DNA from 3 places in the Luteimonas sp. S4-F44 genome. Region 2 is predicted to be linked to each of the others. Evidence: predicted binding sites of a transcription regulator. Region 2 holds the regulator's gene; each other region holds the start of a gene.
The links. The regulator HrcA, encoded in region 2, represses chaperone genes, less so after heat shock. The targets are predictions, from matches to a motif close to TTNGCACTCNNNNNNNNNGAGTGCNAA.

Region 1 (7,042 bases), 1.1 Mb from region 2:
CACGCCGGCCGTGTACCACAGCGCGTGCGCCCGGGCCCGCGCGCGGCTGCCGCCGCTCTGCGCCAGACCCAGCACCTTCAACGACAGGATCGGCAGCACACAGGGCATCAGGTTGAGCACCAGGCCACCGAGCAGCGCCAGGGCGAGCGCCGCCAGCAGGCCGATGCGCGGCGTGGTGGGGGGCCGGGTACGCGCGGCGTTGTCGGCGACCGCATCGCTGCCGGCCGCGGCCGCGACTGCGGCATCCGGGGCGGTTTCGGGCGTGGGTGGTGTGGTGGCGGTGGTGTCGGCAGATGCCGGCGGGGCGTCGGCGGGGCCTGTTGCGACGGCCTCGGGCGTGGGCGCGTCGGGCGCGCCGGGCGCGGCCGCAGCGGCCGTCGTCGTGCCGGCAGGCAGCGCCACCGGCACACGTCGCGTCATCGGCGGGTAGCAGATGCCATCGGTCTGGCAGCCCTGGAAGGTCGCCACCACCTCGACGTCGGCGGCATCGGGCCGGCTGCGCAGAACCGGCAGCGGCACGTCGACCTGGTCGAAGTACACGGTCACCGCGCCGAAATGGTCGTCGTGATGCGCTTTGCCGGCCGGCCACCGCGGCTGGCCGGCGCGGATGCCCGCCGCGCCCTCGACCGTGAACCGGTTGCGGTCCTGATACAGGTAATAGCCCGGCGCCGGAGTGAAGCGCATCAGGAGGGTGTCGCCGTCCTGCGCGATCGCCTCGAACGCGAACGCGCGCTCTGCGGGCAGCGCGTCGCCCGTCCCCGACAGCGCCCGCCCCAGCGCCGCAAAACCGGGGTCAGCGTCGCCTTTTGCCGAAGGCGCCGTCGCGTCCGGGCGCGAGAAAACCGACGCTGACCCCGGTTCTTGCGGGGGCAGAGCGACTTGGAGGGTGCGGGTCTGCGGGGGGTAGCAGATGCCGGCGTCGGCGCAGCCCTGATATTTGACCTGCAATGCGACACCGCGTGTGCCGGCGGGCGGGTGTCCGTCCAGCGTCGCGACCAGGCGATCGCGGTAGGTCTCGACTTCGCCGAAGAACTCGTCGACGTGGCGGTGGCCGTCGGGCAGGGTCAGCGTGCTGCTGCCGAAACTGCCGTCGGGCACCTGGGCCGCGGTGCGGTGGCGATACAGGTAGTAGCCGTCGGCGATCTTCCAGCGGATCTCGATCCGGTCGTGCGCGACCGCCGTGGCCGAGAGCGCCAAGGCCTCGTCGACCGGCAGCACGTCGTCGAAGTCGACGGCAGTGGCCGGCGACACCGTGGCCAGCAACGCGACCGCAAGCCGGCCATACCAGGTGCGACAGGCCTGGCGGCGGATGCGCGCAGCCTGGGACAGAAACGAGGCGGGGAAGAACGTACGCATCGCGCGAGTATCGCAGGCCGCCGCTCGCGATGCCCAACCCGGGATTTCAGTCCGCGTCGCGGGGGGCGGTCGCTGCGGTCTCCGCATCGACCCAGTGCAGGTAGTCGGCCAGTCCGCCGACGACCGGCAACGCGACCAGTTCGGGGACGTCGTAGGGATGCAGGGCCCGCAGCCGTTCGCTCAGCGCCTCCAGTCGGTCGTTGGTGGTCTTGATCACCAGCAGGACCTCGGTATCGGTCTGGACCTGGCCTTGCCAGCGGTAGATCGAGGTCACGCCCGGCACGAGATTGACGCAGGCGGCCAGGTGGGCGTCGACGAGCGCGCGGGCGATCCGCTGGGCCGTGGCCGCGTCGGGAGAGCTGTTAAGGCAAGTCAGAACAGACATCTCGCCAAGGTATCTGCTCGGCGTTCATTGTGCACGCGGCGTGCACAACTCCGGCGCGACGCTGCGCCGGCCCCTTGGGGATGGTCTATCCCGCCGGTGGGCGATCCAGCGATCAACGATTAGTGAACTCGCCGGTATACTTACTTTCCCTCCCCTATCGCTGTCCTGGCGGTCCTCCATGCGCCTTTGCTCGTCTTTCGTCCTCGCCGCCGGTCTTGTGCTGGCCGCGCCGCTTGCCGCCCAGGCGGCCTCTCCCATTGATGTCGGTGTCGGCGTCTCGGCCACGCGCGAGAACGAGACCACCGTGGTCGCGACCGCGGCCTGGATGCCCGAGTGGCGACGTACCGCCCACGGCGTACTGCGCTGGGAACTGGGCGCGATCTATGTCCGTGCCCGTGACAACACCCGCTTCGACCTCGACGAGGATGTCGGCGTCATCCACGGCGGCGCCCGCTACGAACGCGACAACGGCTTCACCGCCGGTTTCGGCGTCGGTGCCCAGATCGGCGAGACCGATGCGCTGTCGGGCAATCCGCAGTTCGTGAGTACCATCGGTTGGCGCTGGCAGCGCTTCTCGCTGCTGGCCCGGCACATCTCCAACGCCAGCATCAAGCAGCCCAACGACGGCGAGACCATGCTCGTGGCCGCCTGGCGCTTCCGCTGAGCCACCGTACGCATGCCTGCCCCGGCCCGGCGCCGGGGCAGTGCGTTTGGACGATCTGATGATTTTTCTGCGCGCCCCCTTGTAAAGCCGGCGCGTGCACCCATCTCCCGTCGCGTCCCGGGTTGCCGGGGTGCGTGCGCCGCGCGTTCTAGCAGTCGCCACAGGCGAGTGCTAGAATTCGGGCCCGTTTTCTTCACAATCAATCACTTAGAGAGGGTTGGAATGAGCAATCTCAAGCCGCTGTACGACCGCGTCGTGGTCAAGCCCGTCGAGGCCGAAGAGAAGACTGCCGGCGGCATCCTGATCCCGGACAACGCCAAGGAAAAGCCCACCAAGGGCGAAGTCGTCGCCGTCGGCGAGGGCAAGGCCCTGGACAACGGCAGCGTGCGCGCGCCGAAGGTCAAGGTCGGCGACATCGTGATCTACGGTCAGTACTCGGGCAGCGCCTACAAGGCCGAGGGCATCGAATACAAGATCGTGAAGGAAGACGACATCCTCGCGATCGTCGGCTGATCGAAAGCTAAGGACTTCAAAAATTCGCGGGTGGGGAATCGAGGCGGTCAGCGCCCATCCCTTTCCTTGCGAATCATCAGTGTCCTGCGCTTCTCCAAATTCCTAATCCCCTATCCAAATTCCGGAGTTTTCAATGGCTGCTAAGGAAATCCGCTTCGGCGAAGACGCGCGCTCCAAGATGGTGCGCGGCGTCAACGTGCTCGCCAACGCCGTCAAGGCGACCCTCGGCCCGAAGGGCCGCAACGTCGTGCTCGAGAAGAGCTTCGGCGCGCCGACGATCACCAAGGACGGCGTGTCCGTCGCCAAGGAGATCGAACTGGCCGACAAGTTCGAGAACATGGGCGCGCAGATGGTCAAGGAGGTCGCCTCCAAGACGTCTGACAACGCCGGTGACGGCACCACGACCGCGACCGTGCTCGCCCAGGCGTTCATCCGCGAGGGCTCCAAGGCCGTCGCCGCCGGCATGAACCCGATGGACCTCAAGCGCGGTATCGACAAGGCCGTGCAGGCCGCCGTCGCCGAGCTCAAGAACCTGTCCAAGCCGACGGCCGACGACAAGGCGATCGCCCAGGTCGGTACGATCTCGGCCAACTCCGACGAGTCGATCGGCACGATCATCGCCGACGCGATGAAGAAGGTCGGCAAGGAAGGCGTGATCACGGTCGAGGAAGGCTCGGGTCTGGAGAACGAGCTCGACGTCGTCGAGGGCATGCAGTTCGACCGCGGCTACCTGTCGCCGTACTTCGTCAACAACCAGCAGTCGCAGACCGCCGACCTCGACGATCCGTTCATCCTGCTGCACGACAAGAAGATCTCCAACGTCCGTGACCTGCTGCCCGTCCTCGAAGGCGTGGCCAAGGCCGGCAAGCCGCTGCTGATCGTCGCCGAGGAAGTCGAGGGCGAGGCCCTGGCCACGCTCGTCGTCAACACCATCCGCGGCATCGTCAAGGTCGTGGCCGTCAAGGCGCCGGGCTTCGGCGACCGTCGCAAGGCGATGCTCGAAGACATGGCCGTGCTGACCGGCGGCACCGTGATCTCCGAGGAAGTGGGTCTTTCGCTCGAGAAGGCGACGATCAACGACCTGGGCCGCGCCAAGAAGGTGCAGGTCTCCAAGGAGAACACCACGATCATCGACGGCGCCGGCGACACCGGTTCGATCGAGTCGCGCATCAAGCAGATCAAGGCGCAGATCGAGGAGACCTCCTCGGACTACGACCGCGAGAAGCTGCAGGAGCGCGTGGCCAAGCTGGCCGGCGGCGTGGCGGTGATCAAGGTCGGCGCATCGACCGAGATCGAAATGAAGGAAAAGAAGGCCCGCGTCGAAGACGCCCTGCACGCCACGCGCGCAGCGGTCGAGGAAGGCGTGGTCCCGGGCGGTGGTGTGGCCCTGGTGCGCGCGCTGCAGTCCATCGGTCAGCTCAAGGGCGCCAACGAGGACCAGACCCACGGTATCCAGATCGCGCTGCGCGCGATGGAAGCCCCGCTGCGCGAGATCGTGACCAACGCCGGCGAAGAGCCGAGCGTCGTGCTCAACGCGGTCAAGGACGGCACCGGCAACTACGGCTACAACGCCGCGACCGGTGAGTACGGCGACATGATCGAGTTCGGCATCCTGGATCCGACCAAGGTCACTCGTTCTGCGCTGCAGAATGCGGCCTCGATCGCTGGTCTGATGATCACGACCGAAGCGATGGTCGCCGAGCTGCCGAAGAAGGACGAGCCGGCGATGCCGCCGGGCGGTGGCATGGGCGGCATGGGCGGTATGGATTTCTGATCCAGCGCCTCAGTCTGATCGCGACACCCAAGACCCCCGCGCAAGCGGGGGTCTTGCTTTATGGGGGCAGTCGGGCCCCGATCAGGCCTGTCTTCGGCGTGCGTGGCTTGGGTGCCGGCGGGCGGGACCGTGCGCATGCCAGGGCATGGATCACGCCGTGTGGCGCGCGACGGAACCCACGCAGTCGCCGCGCACGCGCAATGCCCCACGTGCTGAACGATCTGGTGGGGCTGCCGAGGCGTGTTCAGCGCCGTCACCGATCATCGGCGATGCTGTCGCCATGACGACTACACCTGCCTCCTGGATCCGCGCGCACCGGCGAGGGCTGCGCCTGGGCGCGGCCGTGCTCGTGGCGCTGTACCTGCTGTACCTGATCGCCGCCAACGTGCTGCTCAACAGCGCGCTGGGCGAACGCCTGGTCAATCGCAAGCCCGAGCGCTATCACGCGCAGTGGTCCTGGGCGATGAGCCTGTATCCCGGGCACATCCACGCGCGCGATGTGGTGATGGGCGGGCATGCCCGCACCAATCTGTGGACCGCCGCCACGCCGCGTGCCAATGGCCGGATCAAGCTGCTGCCGCTGCTGTGGCGCGAGGTCGCGTTCGGCACCATCCGCGCGCAGGACGTGTCGGTGCACGTCGCGCGCACGCCGCACGACATGCCGACCTCCCAGCGCCCGGGACGCAAGCCCTGGACGCTGCGCTTCGATGCGATCACCACGCCGAGCCTGCTGCGTTTCGACTTCTACGAGGCGCAGGTGACCGGGCACGGCGACGCGAAGTTCGTGTTCGAAAAACAACTGGAGGGCGGGCCGATGGAGGTCGGGCGCTCGACGCTGCACATGCCCGACGCGAACCTGCGCGTAGGCGACGTGGAACTGCTGCGCGAAGGCGCGCTGGACCTCGAGATCGCGATGCCGGGCCACATCCGCGAACAGGCGCAAGGCGTGGAGAAGCTGGTGCTGGTCGATCTGCGGCTGCAGGTCGACGGCCCGGCACCAGGTGTCGACCTGGTGGCCCACAACGACGATGCGTTGCCGATCGGGACGGCCGAGACATCGGGGCAGTTGCGCGCCGACCTGCGGCTCGAGCGCGGTGTGCTGATGCCCGGCAGTCGGCTCGATTGGTCGGCGCCGGTGTTCTCGCGCGGCGCCGACGGCACGCCCTTGCGCCATCCGCTCGGGGTCGCGCTGCGGACCGCGCCCGATACGATCGCGCTCGCAGCGCGGGTGCCGGCGCCGGCGACCGGCGGCACGCCTTGGCTGCGTGCCGACCTGCACGTCGACGACCGCCGGATCGGGCCGGGTGACTGGCTGCGTCCGCTCCGCGCACTCGGCGGTACCGTCGAGACGCAGTGGCCGGCGGTGCCGCTGCGCTGGGTCGACGTGCTGCTCGAGGATGTCGACTGGCTGTCGTTCGATGGGCGGGCCGATCTCGATGCCGCGCTCGCCCTGCAGCAGGGCCGCTTGCGTCCTGGGAGCCGGATCGACGTGCGCGATGCGCGCGTGCGCGCCCGCGTGCTCGACAACCGGCTCGAAGGCGCCGCGCATGCCGCGATGCGCATGCAAGGGACCGAGGACGACACGCCGCGGACCACTATCGCGATCGAGATGGATCGCTTCACCCTGGCGCCCGAGGCCGCCCCCGAGCGCATCGATCTGCGCGGACGCGACCTGCGCCTCGAGCTTGCATCCAGCGGTCCGCTGGCCGAATTCCACGAGCGCCTGGACGCGCGCCTGCGGTTCGACGATGCGCAGGTGCCGGACCTGCGCAGCTTCAACCGCTATCTGCCCGGGGACAGCGCACGCATGTTGGGCGGCAGCGGGCAAGCGAGTGGCGACCTCCGCCTGGACAACGCCGGCGAGATGGCCAGCGGACGCCTGCAATTGCGCGGCAGCGGTGTCCGGGTCGCGCTCGGGCCTTCGCGGCTGACGGGCGATGTCGCGCTCGACAGCCACCTGACGCGGGCACAGAAGGTGGGGCGCCATTACACGATCGACTCGGTGGCCGCGCGCCTGGATGGCGTGCGCCTGGAGGGTGAGACGAGCCAGGAAGCCGCACCTTGGTGGGCACGCCTGGCGCTCGAGCAGGGCACGCTGCAGTGGAAGGAGCCGTTCGAGGTGGTGGGTCACGGTCAGGTCGACATGCGCGACATCAGCGTGCTGTTGGGCCTGTTCGCTGAGCGGCGGGTGCTGCCGCGCTGGATCGGCAACCTGGTCGACGCCGGCCAGGTCCATGCGACGGGCGACTTGCGCATGCGCAACAAGGAGCTGGTGTTCGATCGCATCGAGGCGAGCAACGACCGCGTCGACCTGAAGGCCAAGCTGCGGATCGACGACGGCCATCCCGCG
Region 2 (7,042 bases):
GTCGCCCCCGCCCTGCTGCCCGGCCGCGGCGGCGGCGGCGAACAGCTGCTGAGAGACTTCCTCGAGCTTCTTGGACTTGGCCTCGATCTGCGCCTTGTCGTCACCCTTCATCGCGGTCTCGACCTCGGCGATCGCCGCCTCGGCGTTGCCGATCACATCGCCGGGCACCTTGTCGCCGTTGTCCTTGATCGCGCTGCGGGTCGCGTGCACCAGCGCATCGGCCTGGTTGCGCGCAGCGACGAGCTCCTGGAACTTGCGGTCGTCCTCGCGGTGCGCCTCGGCGTCGGCGACCATCCGCTGGATCTCGTCATCCGACAGACCCGAACCGGCCTTGATCTCGACCTTCTGCTCCTTGTTAGTCTTCTTGTCCTTGGCCGACACGTGCAGGATGCCGTTGGCGTCGATGTCGAACGACACCTCGACCTGCGGCATGCCGCGCGGCGCCGGATCGATGCCGGTCAGGTCGAAGCGCGCCAACGACTTGTTGAAGCGGGCCTGCTCGCGCTCGCCCTGCAGCACGTGCACGGTCACGGCCGACTGGTTGTCGTCGGCGGTGGAGAAGGTCTGCGAGGCCTTGGTTGGGATCGTGGTGTTCTTTTCGATGATCTTGGTGAACACGCCGCCCAGGGTCTCGATGCCCAGGCTCAGCGGGGTCACGTCCAGCAGCAGCACGTCCTTGACGTCGCCGGCCAGCACGCCGCCCTGCACCGCCGCACCGATCGCGACCGCCTCGTCGGGGTTCACGTCCTTGCGCGGCTCCTTGCCAAAGAAGTCGGCAACGGCCTGCTGCACCTTGGGCATGCGGGTCTGGCCGCCGACGAGGATGACCTCATTGACGTCGGACGCGCGCAGGCCCGCATCGTTGAGCGCGATGCGGCAGGGCTCGATCGAGCGCTTGATCAGGTCCTCGACCAGCGCTTCGAGCTTGGCGCGGGTCAGCTTGATGTTCAGGTGCTTCGGACCCGAGGCGTCGGCGGTGACGTACGGCAGGTTGACCTCGGTCTGCTGCGACGACGACAGCTCGATCTTGGCGCGCTCGGCCGCATCCTTCAGACGCTGCAGCGCCAGCGGATCCTTGCGCAGGTCGATGCCCTGATCCTTCTGGAACTCCTCGACGAGGTAGTCGATGACGCGCGCGTCGAAGTCCTCACCGCCGAGGAAGGTGTCGCCGTTGGTGGCCAGCACCTCGAATTGCTTTTCGCCGTCGACTTCCGCGATCTCGATGATCGACACGTCGAAGGTGCCGCCGCCCAGGTCGTAGACCGCGACCTTGCGATCGCCGCCGCTCTTATCCAGGCCGTAGGCCAGCGCGGCCGCAGTCGGCTCGTTGATGATGCGCTTGACGTCGAGGCCGGCGATGCGGCCGGCGTCCTTGGTCGCCTGGCGCTGGCTGTCGTTGAAGTACGCCGGCACCGTGATCACCGCCTCGGTCACCTTCTCGCCCAGGTAGTCCTCGGCGGTCTTCTTCATCTTCTCGAGGATGCGCGCCGAGACTTCCTGCGCCGACAGCTTCTTGCCGTCGCTGGTCGCGACCCAGGCATCGCCGTTGTCGTGCTCGAGGATCTTGTAGGGCACCAGGCCGATGTCCTTCTGGACCTCGGCGTCCTTGAACTTGCGGCCGATCAGACGCTTGACCGCGAAGAACGTGTTGTTGGGGTTGGTAACAGCCTGGCGCTTGGCCGAGGCGCCGACCAGCACCTCGCCGTCCTTGGTGTAGGCGACGATCGACGGCGTGGTGCGGTCGCCCTCGCTGTTCTCGATGACCTTGGCCTTGCCGCCGTCCATGATCGCCACGCACGAATTGGTCGTGCCGAGATCGATGCCGATGATCTTTGCCATTGCAGTGTTCCTCTAGGAAATGTCGTTGTGCGGGGACGGCGGCGAAGCCGTCGATGCGAGGTATCTGGGGACGCGCAACACAGCGTTCAAGCGGTGTGACGCGCAATGGCCCCGGTCGCGCTCAGTCAGCCTTGGCCACGACCACCATTGCCGGGCGCAGCAGGCGCTCGTTAAGCAGATACCCCTTCTGGAAGACCTGGGCGACCGCGCCCGGCGGCACGCCCGGCACCTCGACGATGCTCATCGCCTGATGGTGCTCGGGGTCGAACGGGTCGCCCGCCGCCGGTGCGACCACGCGCAGGCCGTTGCTCTCGGTCGCCTTGACCAGTTCGCGCAGCGTCAGTTCGACGCCGGCACGCAGCGGATCGTTCTCAGGCGCACTCGCCAGCCCGGCCTCGAGCGCGTCGAACACCGGCACCAGCGACGAGAGCAGACGTTCGTTGGCGAACCGGCGCGCGGTCTCGATCTCGCGCGCTAGGCGCTTGCGCTGGTTCTCAAGGTCCGCGCGCTCGAGCAGGCTCTGCGCGCGCACCTGTTCGAGTTCGGCCTTCAGCAGTTCGACCTGTTCGGTCAGCTGGACCTCGACCGGCGTGGCCTGGTCGTCGGACTCGTGGATTTCGGGGGGCTGCGTCTCGTGCTGTTCCTGGGTCATGTCCGGTTCCGGGGCGGGCGTCTGGCCGCCGACCCGCCCAGCTATGGGGCTGGCCGCCCAGGTTTCAAGCCGCGACCGGGGAATCGGCGCGTCCGCCCACCCCGTCGCTCAGGCCGCGTCGGGCGTGCGTCCCGGGGCGCCGTCGGCGGCCGCGGGATGGCCGCCGAGCGCGGCGCCCAACAGATCGGCGGTCGCCTGCACCACCGGGATCACCCGGTCGTAGGCCATGCGGGTCGGGCCGATCACGCCGAGCACACCCAGTGTCCGTCCGCCTGCCGCGTACGGCGCGGTGACCAGCGACACGCCCTCCAGCGGCGCCAGGCCGGTTTCCTCGCCGATGAAGATGCGCACACCCGGTGCATGCAGGGTGCGTTCGAGCAACTGCAGGATCTCGCGCTTGCGCGAAAACGCCTCGAACAACTCGCGCAGCCGGTCCAGGTCCGACAGGTCCTGCACGCCGATCAGCCGGCTCTGCCCGGCCAGCACCATGTCCTCGTCGGACGGCACCAGCGCCTGTTCGGCCAGCTCCATCGTCTGCGCCAGCAACGCCTCCATCTCGTCGCGGGCGTGGCGCAATTCCTCGACCAGCGTCGCCCGCACCGCGGCCATCGGTCGGCCGGCGCAATGCTGGTTCAGATAGTTGGCCACGCGCTCGAGCTCGGCGGCGTCGAAACTGCGCCGGGTCTGGAAAATCCGGTTCTGCACCTCGTGGTCGGCGAAGACGATGATCGCCATGACCCGCTGGCCGTCGAGCGGCACGAAATCGATATGCCGGAACGCCAGTTGCTCGCGCCGCGGCACCGAAACCACCCCGACGAAACGCGTCATCGCCGAAACCAGTTCCGAGGCACTGCCCAGCAGCGACTGATGCCCGCCGGCGCCGGTCAGCTCCCCGCGCAGCCGCACCAGTTCCTGCTCGCGCAGCGGCTTGACCTGCAGCAGTGAATCGACAAACACGCGGTAGCCCTGCGCGGTGGGCACGCGCCCGGCCGAGGTGTGCGGGGAGCTCAGCAGCCCAGCCTCCTCCAGATCGGCCAGGATGTTGCGAATGGTCGCCGGGCTCACGTCCAGCCCGGCATGCCGGGCAAGCGTCTGCGAACCGACCGGCTCACCGTCGCGGATGTGCCGCCCGATCAGCGTGCGCAGCAGCTGGCGGGCGCGCGGGTCGAGCGGGTGGCGGGTGTCGGACGACATGCGGGCGGTATACGGCGCCGCCGCCACCGATGCAAGCGCGGTCTCCGGCCGTGAGACACGCGCGGGCTATCAAGCCGGCGCTACACGACCGCAGGCCACCCAGGCACAATTCCACCGATGCTCACCCACCTCGCCATCCGCAACTTCGCCGTCGCCACCGCCACCGACCTCGAGTTCGGCCCGGGGCTGACCGTCATCTCCGGCGAGACCGGCGCCGGCAAGTCGCTGCTGGTCGATGCGCTGGGCTTTCTGTCCGGCCAGCGTGCCGACAGCGGCATCGTCCGCCATGGCGCCGAGCGCGCCGAGCTGCATGCCGAGTTCACGCTCGACGACGCCGCCCCGGCGCTGCGCTGGTTGCGCGACAACGAGCTCGACGAAGGCGCGACCTGCCAGTTGCGGCGCACGCTGCGTGCCGACGGCGGCTCGCGGGCCTGGATCAATGGCCGGCCGGCAACGATCGCCCAGCTGTCCGAACTCGCCGGACGCCTGGTCGAGATCCACGGCCAACATGAACACCAGGCGCTGCTGGCGCGCGGCAGTCAGCTGGCGCTGCTCGATGCCCAGGCCGGCAATGGCGCGTTGCTGGCGGCGGTCCGCGGCGCGGCGCAGGACTGGCGTGCCTTGCAGAGCGAGCGCGAAGCGCTGATCGGCATCGGCGATGTCGGCGAGCGCCGCGACTGGCTGCGCCATCAGCTCGGTGAACTGGAAGGCGAGCGGCTGGAACCCGAGGCGATCGCCGAGCTGCACGCCGCCCACCGCCGCCATGCCAACGCCGCCGGCCTGATCCAGACCTGCGACGCGGCGCTGGCCCGGATGAGCGGCGAGGATGCCGTCGGCCTGCCGCAGGCGCTGCACGCGCTGCGCCACGAGCTGGGCCGGATGCGTGCGCACGAGCCCCGGCTGGGCGAAGTCGACGCGATGCTCGACGCTGCGACGATCCAGCTCGACGAAGCCACCCGCCTGCTCGGCCAGGTCCGCGACGACCTCGACATCGACCCCGCCGAGCTCGAGTTGCTCGAACAGCGCCTGAGCCGGCTGCACGAACTGGCGCGCAAGCACCGGGTCACGCCCGAGGACTTGGGCGAGGTCAGGCAACGCTTGACTGCCGAGCTCGAGCAGCTCGACGGTGCCGGCGATCGCCTGGCGCGGCTGGACGGCGAGATCGACGCGGCGTTCGCGCGCTGGCACACCGCCGCCGACCGCTTGGGCGCGGCCCGCCGCAAGGCCGGCAAGGCGCTGTCGAAGGCGACGACCGCGCTGATCCACGAGCTGGGTATGGGCGGCGGGACCTTCGAGGTCGCGTTCGAACCGGTCGAGCACGACCGGCCCGATCCGCAGGGCGCCGAGCGCATCGAGTTCATGGTCTCGGCCAACGCCGGCCAGCCGCCACGGCCGCTGCGCCGGGTCGCCTCGGGCGGCGAGCTGTCGCGCATCTCGCTGGCGATCGAGGTCGCGGCGCTGGGCCACGACGCGGTGCCGACGATGGTCTTCGACGAGGTCGACTCCGGCATCGGCGGCGCGGTCGCCGATATCGTCGGCCGCAAACTGCGCGCCCTGGGTGCCAGCCGCCAGGTGCTGTGCGTGACCCACCTGCCCCAGGTCGCGTCCAAGGGCCACACCCACTACCGCGTGCACAAGGTCACGAGCGGCGGCACGACCGAAAGCCGCGTCAGCCTGCTCGAGGCCGACGCCCGGACCGAAGAACTGGCGCGGATGCTGGGTGGCGTCGAGGTCAGCAGTGAGGCCCGCGCGGCCGCCCGCAAGCTGCTGCAGGACATGGCCTGAGGGCTGGACCGCCGCCCCGCCCGCTGCGCCTGCGGTCACCCGCATGCAGCGCGATGATCGGTTTTGGAGACCTCAGCGCTTCTTGCGCACGTACAGCACCAGCGAGTGGTCTTCGAGATGATAGCCGTAGCGCTCGGCGATCTCGTGCTGGAGCTTCTCGATCTCGGCGCTTTCGAACTCGATGATCTTGCCGGTGTCCACGTCCACCATGTGGTCGTGGTGGCCGCCGCGGTCGAGCTCGTAGACCGCGTGCCCCCCCTCGAAATTGTGCTTGAGCACCAGGCCGGCGGCCTCGAACTGGGTGAGCACCCGGTACACCGTCGCCAGCCCGATCTCGTCGCCCTGCTCGAGCAACTGCCGGTAGATGTCCTCGGCGGTCAGGTGCTGCCGCGGCGTGCGCTGCTCCAGCAGGTCCAGGATCCGCATGCGCGGGTGGGTGACTTTCAGTCCTGCCTTGCGCAGGTCGAGCGATTCCATGAAGTGTCTCCGAGTACAGGCCGGCATTCACTGGCGGTTGAACGCCGGCTGCCTGAATCGCGGTGGCGGCGTGACGCGCAGTGTATCATCGGCCCGGTCCCCGCAGCTCCCCGGCCCCTGCCCTCCGCCATGAAGAACGTCATTCTCGTCTCGGCCCTCGTCCTGGCCACCAGCGGCTGCGCCCTGGTCTACAAGCAGCCGATCTATCAGGGCAACCTGATCGAGCAGTCCGCGGTCGAACAGTTGCAGGTGGGCATGGGCAAGCCGCAGGTCGAGGCGCTGCTGGGCTCGCCCTCGATCGCCGACCCGTTCCACCACCAGCGCTGGGACTACACCGCCACGCAGCGGGTCGGCCGCAGCAGTCACACCGAGATGAAGAACTTTACCGTCTACTTCGAGAACGACCAGCTCGCACGCTGGGAAGGCGACTACTTCCCCAACCGCGACCAGGAACTGGCCGAGCAGATGCGCAAGTTCGGCAACCTGCCCAAGGAACGCGGCAAGCGCCGCTGACGGCGCGTCAACCCGCGTCGCGCTTCGCCGCCCGGCGCCTGCGCGCTTCCTTCGGGTCGAGCTGCAGCGCCCGTAACAGCTCCAGGCGGTCGCCGTCCGCCAGTTTTGCGGCGACCTCCACACGCACGCCGTACACCGCATAGCCAGCGATACCGGCCAGCACACTCGGATCGGGCAGCGCCGCCAGCGCAGCCGCGACATCGGCGCCATCGGGCAGCACGAGCGTCCAACTGCGGTGCGCACGGGGCTGCGCGTCGACGACCTCGATCCGCATCGTCGCGCTCAGTCGGCCGGCTCGCGCTCGGCGACCCGGATGAAATCGTTGACCATGCGGTCGGCGAGCCCGCGGAAACCGAGCGTAAGTGCCGGCAGCATCAGGCGGCTGCTCGGCTCGAACTCCAGCGACAGCGACACCTTGCACGAGCTCGGATCCAGCGCCCGAAACGTCCAGCGCCCGTGCAGCGACTTGAATGGACCGTCCCGCAACTGCATGTCGATGGTATCGGGCGGCGACAAGGTGTTCTCGGTCGTGAACCACGTCCGCAACGCGCCCAGGCCCAGATCGAGCCGGGCGACGATGCG
Region 3 (7,042 bases), 1.1 Mb from region 2:
GGCTACGCCCTGCTGCGCCCGTTCCTGTCCGAACCGGTGTTCGGCACCGTGTTCGGCCTCATCGCCGGCGTCATGGTCTTCCTCGCACTCGACGAATTGCTGCCCGCCGCCAAGCGCTACGCCAAGGGCCACGAAACCGTCTACGGCCTGGTCGCCGGCATGGCCGCGCTGGCGTTGAGTCTGGTGCTGTTCAAGTGGTGATACTCAACCGGCGACAGTGAACAGGTTGGACGCTGCAGCAGCCAATTACCGCCGTTTGATCATCCGCCGCAGAATAGGCTGCCAAGGCCCGCCACACTGGCCATGCATGAAAAAGCCCGCCTCGTAAGAGGCGGGCCAAATGCCGGTAGACGGTGTCAGTCCCGTTGCTCGATCAGAAGTCGTACTGGATCTGGAACCGTACGTAGCGCGGATCGGAGAAGTACTTCGCCTGGCCGTAGTTGTAGTAATTGCGGTAGCCGCTGGGACCGTTATAGGCGAAGTTGGTCTCGTACACTTGCACGGGCTTGATGTTGTTGAAGGCGTTGATCACATCAACATTCATGCGCAGCCCCTCGAGCCAACTCGGCTTGTAGACCAGGCTCGGGCTGAGCGTGATGATCCACGGGGTCCGGCCGGCAGCGCCGACAGGGCTGACCACGTCGTCTTTGGCACGATCGATATTGGCGCCTGTGGTGATGCTCCCGGGATCGCAGACGTGAAACACACCGGTATAGCCGTACTCGGTACCGAAGCTGCCGTAGCCGCCGCCGAGGCACGATATGGGCGAGCCCGACTGCGCCAGCAGATTGAAACCGATCTCCCACTGATCGCTTAGCGAATAGCTGCCGAATATCTTCAGGCTGTGGCGATGATCATTGAACAGGTAACCGTCGGCACCGATCATGATTTCGGCGAAATCGAAGTCGGAGGTCGTGCCCGTGTCATCCTGACCGTTGGTGCTCTTGACCAGTCCCTCCAGGTTGCCGGTCAACTTGGACCAGGTATAGGAACCGCTCAGGTACCAGTTCTCAGTGGCCTTGTCCGCGCTCAGCGTGACCGCCTTGTAGTTGCGCTTGGCTTCCGGCCCGAGGGTATTGCCTGGCACGGTGAGCGTGACCGGGTTTCCGTCCACGTTGATGTCGGTGGTGATGGTCAGGTCTTTGCCCGGGTTATAGAGGAAGCAACCGGGAATACCGCCGGGCACCGTCCACTCATCCTCCCAGTTGGACAAGTCGTAACCCGCCTCGATCCCCGCCCGGTAAAGCGCACGCGCATCGCAGGTGTCGTCGATCGCGGTGTCGACCCGGCGATAGGTGCCTTTCACGCCCAGCGTCCAACCGTCGAAGAATGCGTTCTCCGACACGATCCGATGCTGATAGCCAAGGATGGCCTCGTCCTGCGTGTAAGGGTCAAGATCGCGTGACGCGACCGCGCGCGGATCGGGGACGCTGCCGTCCTCGCCGTTGTACACCAGGTCCTGCGAGCCTCCGTCATAAGGGCCAGTGATATTGATCGGTGTGCTGGTGATCGGATCGAGGCCACCGGAATAGGTATAGAAGTTCTCCACGTAGTACGAAGCGGAGGCGGCGCGAAGCGCCACGTTGGCAGCGATCGGAAGCGAGTAGCGGCCGACCGACGCATACAGCTTGCTGTCACCGTTGCCGGTCACATCCCAGGTAAAGCCCACACGCGGCTGCCAGATATTGTCCTGCTTGACGAACGTTACCCCGGTGCTGTTCTTGTTCTCGAATGAGTCGTTACGCACGCCCAGATACAGCATGAAGTTGTCGGTGATGTTCCAGTTGTCCTCGACGTACCAGGACTTCTGGTCGATCTCGACGCTGCCGCCGGTCGCATACTTGATCCGGTCGACGATATCGACCGACTCGTCGGCGTCGAGCCAAAAATCGGACGTGGTGATGTACTGCAGGTCCTGGATCGTGCCCTGGAAGGATTTCCAGCGTTCGTCGCTGTAACCGAACGAGAATCGATGGTCGCCCAGTTGCCATTCGAGATCGATGCGGCCGGCGTTACGTTCGTTCGAGCCATTGAATACGTCCACACTACTCACCGTCGCGCAGCCTATATTCTGGCCGTACCGTGGACTGTCCGGACGGTAATCCAACACATAGGGGCACGGCGGCGAACTCTCGACATCGCCGTAGTACTTGTTCTCCACACCGTCGGCATTGACGGTGTAGTTGGAGTTGGTGTTCTGCATCCGCCCATATTGCAGCGACAGCGTGAGATCGTCGTTGAGGTAGCTCGTCCACTTCAGGATGTGGGTGTCGCCGCCGTTCTCCCTGAATTCCTTACCCGTGTAATCGGTCTTGCTCGCCTGCGCATTGGCCGCCGTACTGTCAAAAGCAGCGAGGTAATTGGTGTAGGTCTGCTTACGCGTATTGTCGAAGCCCGTGTACTCGAGATGGTTGTTGTCGTTGAGGTACCAGTCCAGCTTGACCATCCAGTACGGCTGCTCGGACTTGTAGTCGTAGGCGGTCGTACCGAGCGCACTGGTGTAGGCGCCCGTCGGTGACGACGAATAGCCGCTGCCGCGCACGCCGTAGGATGCCTGGTCCCAGTTGCTGAAAGACCCCAGCGCGAAGAAAAACAGTCGGTCCTCGACCAATGCGCCGCTGGTCCAGAAACTCAGATTGTCGGAGGAGGACTCGTTGCGGTCATAGGACCGCCAGATCGTGCCGTCCTTGAGGGTGACCGGATCGGGCTGTTCCCGCAGCGAGTTTGGAGCAAATGTGTAGCTCACCCCGCCCTTGAGTTCATTGCTGCCGCGCTTGACCACGACACTCGTCACACCACCCGTCGAGAAGCCATACCGGGCACCGTAACCACCTGTCTGCACATCCAACTGCTCAATGGCCTGGTAAGGCACCTCGGTGAACGAGAGGTTGTCATACAGATTGGTGACGTTGAAGCCATTGATGTAGTAGCTGTTCTCGGCTGCCGAAGCGCCACCGAAAGACGCATTGCCGAAGTACTCGCTGCTCGACGCGGTGCCAGGTGTCAGCAAGGACACGGCGGTCACGTTGCGCGCCACCGGCAAGGTGTTGAGTTGTTCTGCGGTGAATGTGGTCCGCGTTTCGATGCTGCTCAAATCGATGTTGTTGACGCCACCCAGTCCACGTACGCGGACCGTGTCCAGGCTGGTCGCGTCGGCCGCGAGGGACGTCGAGACCGCTTGACCGGCGATGACGGTGACCCGAGTCGTGCGTCCGGCGGCTGTTAACTCGTACTGACCCGGCGGCAGCGCCGAGATCCGGAAACGGCCGTCCGCGCCAACCACTGCGTCCCGCGTTGCGCCCGAAGCGAGGCTCCGGACCTGAACACGGCTCCCAGGGTCACCGCCGTTGCTGCCTAAAATGTCGCCCGACGTGCTTTGCGCGGTCGCAACGCCAATGCAGCCCAACAAGGCGATGCTCAACGCGGCCCGGCGGAACACGGGTTTGCGGCGACTCCGGCACTCGTTCATTGCTTCTCCTCAGGTTGATACGACCGGCAGATGCCGGGTCGCATTAATGAACTGAAACAAAACAGAGGAAGAAGCTAGTACGAGATTTAACCAAAATGCAACAACCTGAATGGGTTGTAACGGAGCTTTCCGACGAACGGTCGCCTGCCTGGGCCGCGAGTCAGCATGCTGCGCGTAGAACGTGGCATACAAAAACGGCCCGCTTGCGCGGGCCGTCGGTCTGTATCCAGTAGTGGCGACTTCGAGTCAGGCTGCGAACAACGCCTTCATCTTCTTCAGCGCGTTGGCCTCGACCTGGCGGATCCGCTCGGCGGACACGCCGTACTCGTCGGCCAGTTCCTGCAACGTCACCTTGTGCTCGTCGTCGAGCCAGCGGCGACGGATGATGTCACGCGAGCGGGCGTCGAGCTTGGCCATGCCCTCACGCAGCAGTTCGAGCTGGTCGGCCTCGCTGTCGCTGCGCTCGTACGCCTGCGCCGGATCCTCGTCCTGCGCGACGAGGTAGGCGACCGGCGCCGGCGGCGCGTTGTCGTCGTCCTCGCCGGCGGGCGCATCGAAGCCGATGTCGCGACCCGACAGGCGCGATTCCATCTCCAGCACTTCGCGTTCGGACACGTTGAGATCGGCGGCGACGGTGCGCACTTCTTCGGCGTTGAGCCAGCCCAGACGGGTCTTGCTCTTGCGCAGGTTGAAGAACAGCTTGCGCTGGGCCTTGGTGGTGGCGACCTTCACGATGCGCCAGTTCTTGAGGATGAACTCGTGCATCTCGGCCCGGATCCAGTGCACGGCGAAGCTCACCAGGCGCACACCGACGTCCGGATCGAAGCGTTTGACGGCCTTCATCAGGCCGATGTTGCCTTCCTGGATCAGGTCGCCCAGCGGCAGTCCGTAGCCGTTGTAACCGCGGGCCACATGGACGACGAAGCGCAGGTGCGAATGGACCAGCTCGCGCGCGGCATCGAGATCGTCGTGATCGCGATACCGCTGCGCCAGCGCCTGTTCCTCTTCGACCGTCAGCACCGGAATCTGGTGCACGGCGCCGATATAGGCATCGAGCGAACCGAGCGGGTTGAGGATCGGCAGGCTGTTGGCAACCAGGGCGTGGGTCATGGTCTGCGTGCTCATGAAAGGATGGTAGCAGTCCCCAGATATGACTGCTAAGGCCGCTGGAAGTTCCCGAGCGTTCTGGTCATGGAACATCCAGCGCTTCCTGGACAGGGATCGTTCACCTAAGCGGATAGCCGCGCCGCCGCTGTGGGCCGTCTCCAGATGTTCGATCCTGCGCCTCGCCAGGCGAATCCACGATGAAGATCAGGCCCAGCCGGCGATGCCTGTAATCGTCTCCCGAGCCGAGGCCAATGCCGGCGAGACCGGTGCGATGCGCGGCCGGCGATCCAGCATGCAGGCCAGCGCCACGTCCAGCAGGCAGGCATGGCCCTGACGCAGCGCCTGGCATTGGGCGGGCGGCAGCAGGCCCGCGGTCGCGGCGGCCTCGAGTAACGCCGGGGTCGCCCGGGGCACGAGCAGCCCGGGATGCGTCGCCGCCCCTTGCAGGATCAACGACTGGGCCAGGAACTCCAGATCCACCAGCCCGCCCTCGCCCTGCTTGAGGTCGAAGCGCTCGGCGGTTGAACGGTCGAGTTCGCTGCGCATGCGCCGGCGCATCGCGGCAATCTCCTCCCGCAGCGCCCCCGGGTCGCGAGGCCGGGCCAGCGTGTCGTTGCGGACGGACTCGAACGCCTCGCGCATCGACGCATCGCCCGCGACCACCCGCGCACGCACCAACGCCTGGTGTTCCCAGGTCCACGCGCGCTCGCGCTGGTACTCCGCGTAGCTCGCCAGCGACGAGACCAACAGCCCTTTGCCGCCGTCCGGGCGCAGGCGCACGTCGACGTCGTAGAGTCGACCGCCGCCGGTGACCGTGCCCAGCAGCGCGACGATCTTCTGCGCCAGACGCGCCGCCCAGCGCTGAGCATCGAGCGGCCGGGCGCCGTCGGATTGGGCGTTGGCGGGTGCGTCGTAGAGGAAGACCAGGTCGAGATCCGAACCAAACCCCAATTCCTCGCCGCCCAGGCTGCCGTAGCCGACCACTATGAAACGGGCATCGGGCAGTCGGCCATGGGCACGTTCGAGCTCACGCATCGCCAACGCGAGCACCACCTCGACCACCGCGTCAGCCAGCCACGCCAGTTGCCGGGTCGCCGTCGGCGGATCGAGCCTGCGGTCGAGCGTGGCCAGCGCAATGCGGAAACTCAATTGCTGACGGATCTCGTTGAGTGCGAGCAACGCCGATTCCAGATCGCGCTGCTGCAGCACGCGGCTGCACTGGGTCGCCAGACCCTCGCGCTCGGGCAGTGGCCCCTCGACCCGGGCATCGAGCAGTTCGTCGAGCAGCAGCGGATGCGCGGCGAGGCGCTCGGCGAGGAAGGCGCTGCGGGTCACCGCCTCCACCAGCCGCGCCAGCGCAGCCGGCTGTTCGTCGAGCAGGGCCAGATAGCTGGCACGCCGCAGGATGTTGTGCAGCAGTGCCAACAGGCGGCGCACCGCCTGCAGCGGCCGATCCGCGGGCGCGGAGGCCTGCAGCAACACCGGCATCAATCGATCGAGCCGCGCGCGTGCGTTGTCCGATAGGTCACGCACGCTCGGCGAGCGGGCGAAGTCGCGCAGTGCCTCGGCGACCTCGCGCGCATCGGCAAAACCGGCCTCGGCCAGTGTCTGCGCATCACCGCCATCGGGCAGCGCGCGCCACCAGGTCGCCAGATCGCTGTCGGTATCGACGCGGCGCTGCTGGCTGCGTACCGCCAACAGCGCATCGAACTCGTGCGCGACGTGGCCACGCTCGCGCCGCAACTCGGCCTCGAGCGCCGCCCAATCGGCGTAGCCCAGGCCGGACGCGATCCGCAGCCGGTCGAGCGGATCGGCCGGCAATAGATGGGTTTGCGCATCGCGCACCATCTGCAAGCGGTTCTCGACGCGGCGCAGGAACAGGTATGCCGCCTGCAGCCGCGTGAGCGCCTCGTCGGACAGTTGCCCGGCCGCATGCAGCGCGCGCAGCGCCGGCAGCAGCCGTCGTTCGCGCAAGGCCGGCTCGCGCCCGCCCCGGATCAACTGCAACGCCTGGGCCAGGAACTCGACTTCACGGATGCCGCCGTCGCCGCGCTTGATGTCGTCGGCCAGTTCCCGACGCGCGACCTCGGCCGCGATCATGTCCTTCATCTGCCGCAGGCCGTCGAGCGCGCCGAAGTCGAGATAGCGGCGGTAGACGAACGGCCGCAGCAGGTCGAGAAAACGCGCGCCCGCGGCGAGGTCGCCGGCCACGGGCCGCGCCTTCTGCCAGGCGTAGCGTTCCCAGTCGCGTCCCTCGCGCTGAAAGTACTGCTCCATCGCCGCGAAGCTCAGCGCGATCCGGCCGGCGTTGCCGAACGGCCGCAGACGCAGGTCGACGCGATGGCAGAAGCCGTCGCCGGTGATCTCGTCGAGCAGCCGCGCCAGTTGCTGGCCGAGCCGGGTGAAATAGTCCTCGGCCGCCAACGGCCGCGCGCCATCGCTCTCGCCGGCCGCTTCGAAGCCGTA

Region 1: the regulator HrcA is predicted to act here: its motif matches at 2,554-2,580, upstream of groES (co-chaperone GroES).
Region 3: the regulator HrcA is predicted to act here: its motif matches at 4,604-4,630, upstream of rpoH (RNA polymerase sigma factor RpoH).

What each region holds. Positions count from the first base shown of each region.
Region 1 is NZ_CP093340.1:555,406-562,447, forward strand. Features, by position in the region: gene MNO14_RS02570 (protein-disulfide reductase DsbD) at 1-1,356, opposite strand, end outside; gene cutA (divalent-cation tolerance protein CutA) at 1,403-1,741, opposite strand; gene MNO14_RS02580 (acyloxyacyl hydrolase) at 1,920-2,405, shown strand; gene groES (co-chaperone GroES) at 2,628-2,918, shown strand; gene groL (chaperonin GroEL) at 3,052-4,692, shown strand; gene MNO14_RS02595 (hypothetical protein) at 4,973-7,042, shown strand, end outside.
Region 2 is NZ_CP093340.1:1,667,232-1,674,273, reverse strand. Features, by position in the region: gene dnaK (molecular chaperone DnaK) at 1-1,839, opposite strand, end outside; gene grpE (nucleotide exchange factor GrpE) at 1,961-2,491, opposite strand; gene hrcA (heat-inducible transcriptional repressor HrcA) at 2,600-3,685, opposite strand; gene recN (DNA repair protein RecN) at 3,803-5,470, shown strand; gene fur (ferric iron uptake transcriptional regulator) at 5,543-5,947, opposite strand; gene bamE (outer membrane protein assembly factor BamE) at 6,077-6,460, shown strand; gene MNO14_RS07560 (RnfH family protein) at 6,468-6,734, opposite strand; gene MNO14_RS07555 (SRPBCC family protein) at 6,743-7,042, opposite strand, start outside.
Region 3 is NZ_CP093340.1:570,476-577,517, reverse strand. Features, by position in the region: gene zupT (zinc transporter ZupT) at 1-201, shown strand, start outside; gene MNO14_RS02640 (TonB-dependent receptor) at 374-3,469, opposite strand; gene rpoH (RNA polymerase sigma factor RpoH) at 3,716-4,594, opposite strand; gene glnE (bifunctional [glutamate--ammonia ligase]-adenylyl-L-tyrosine phosphorylase/[glutamate--ammonia-ligase] adenylyltransferase) at 4,781-7,042, opposite strand, start outside.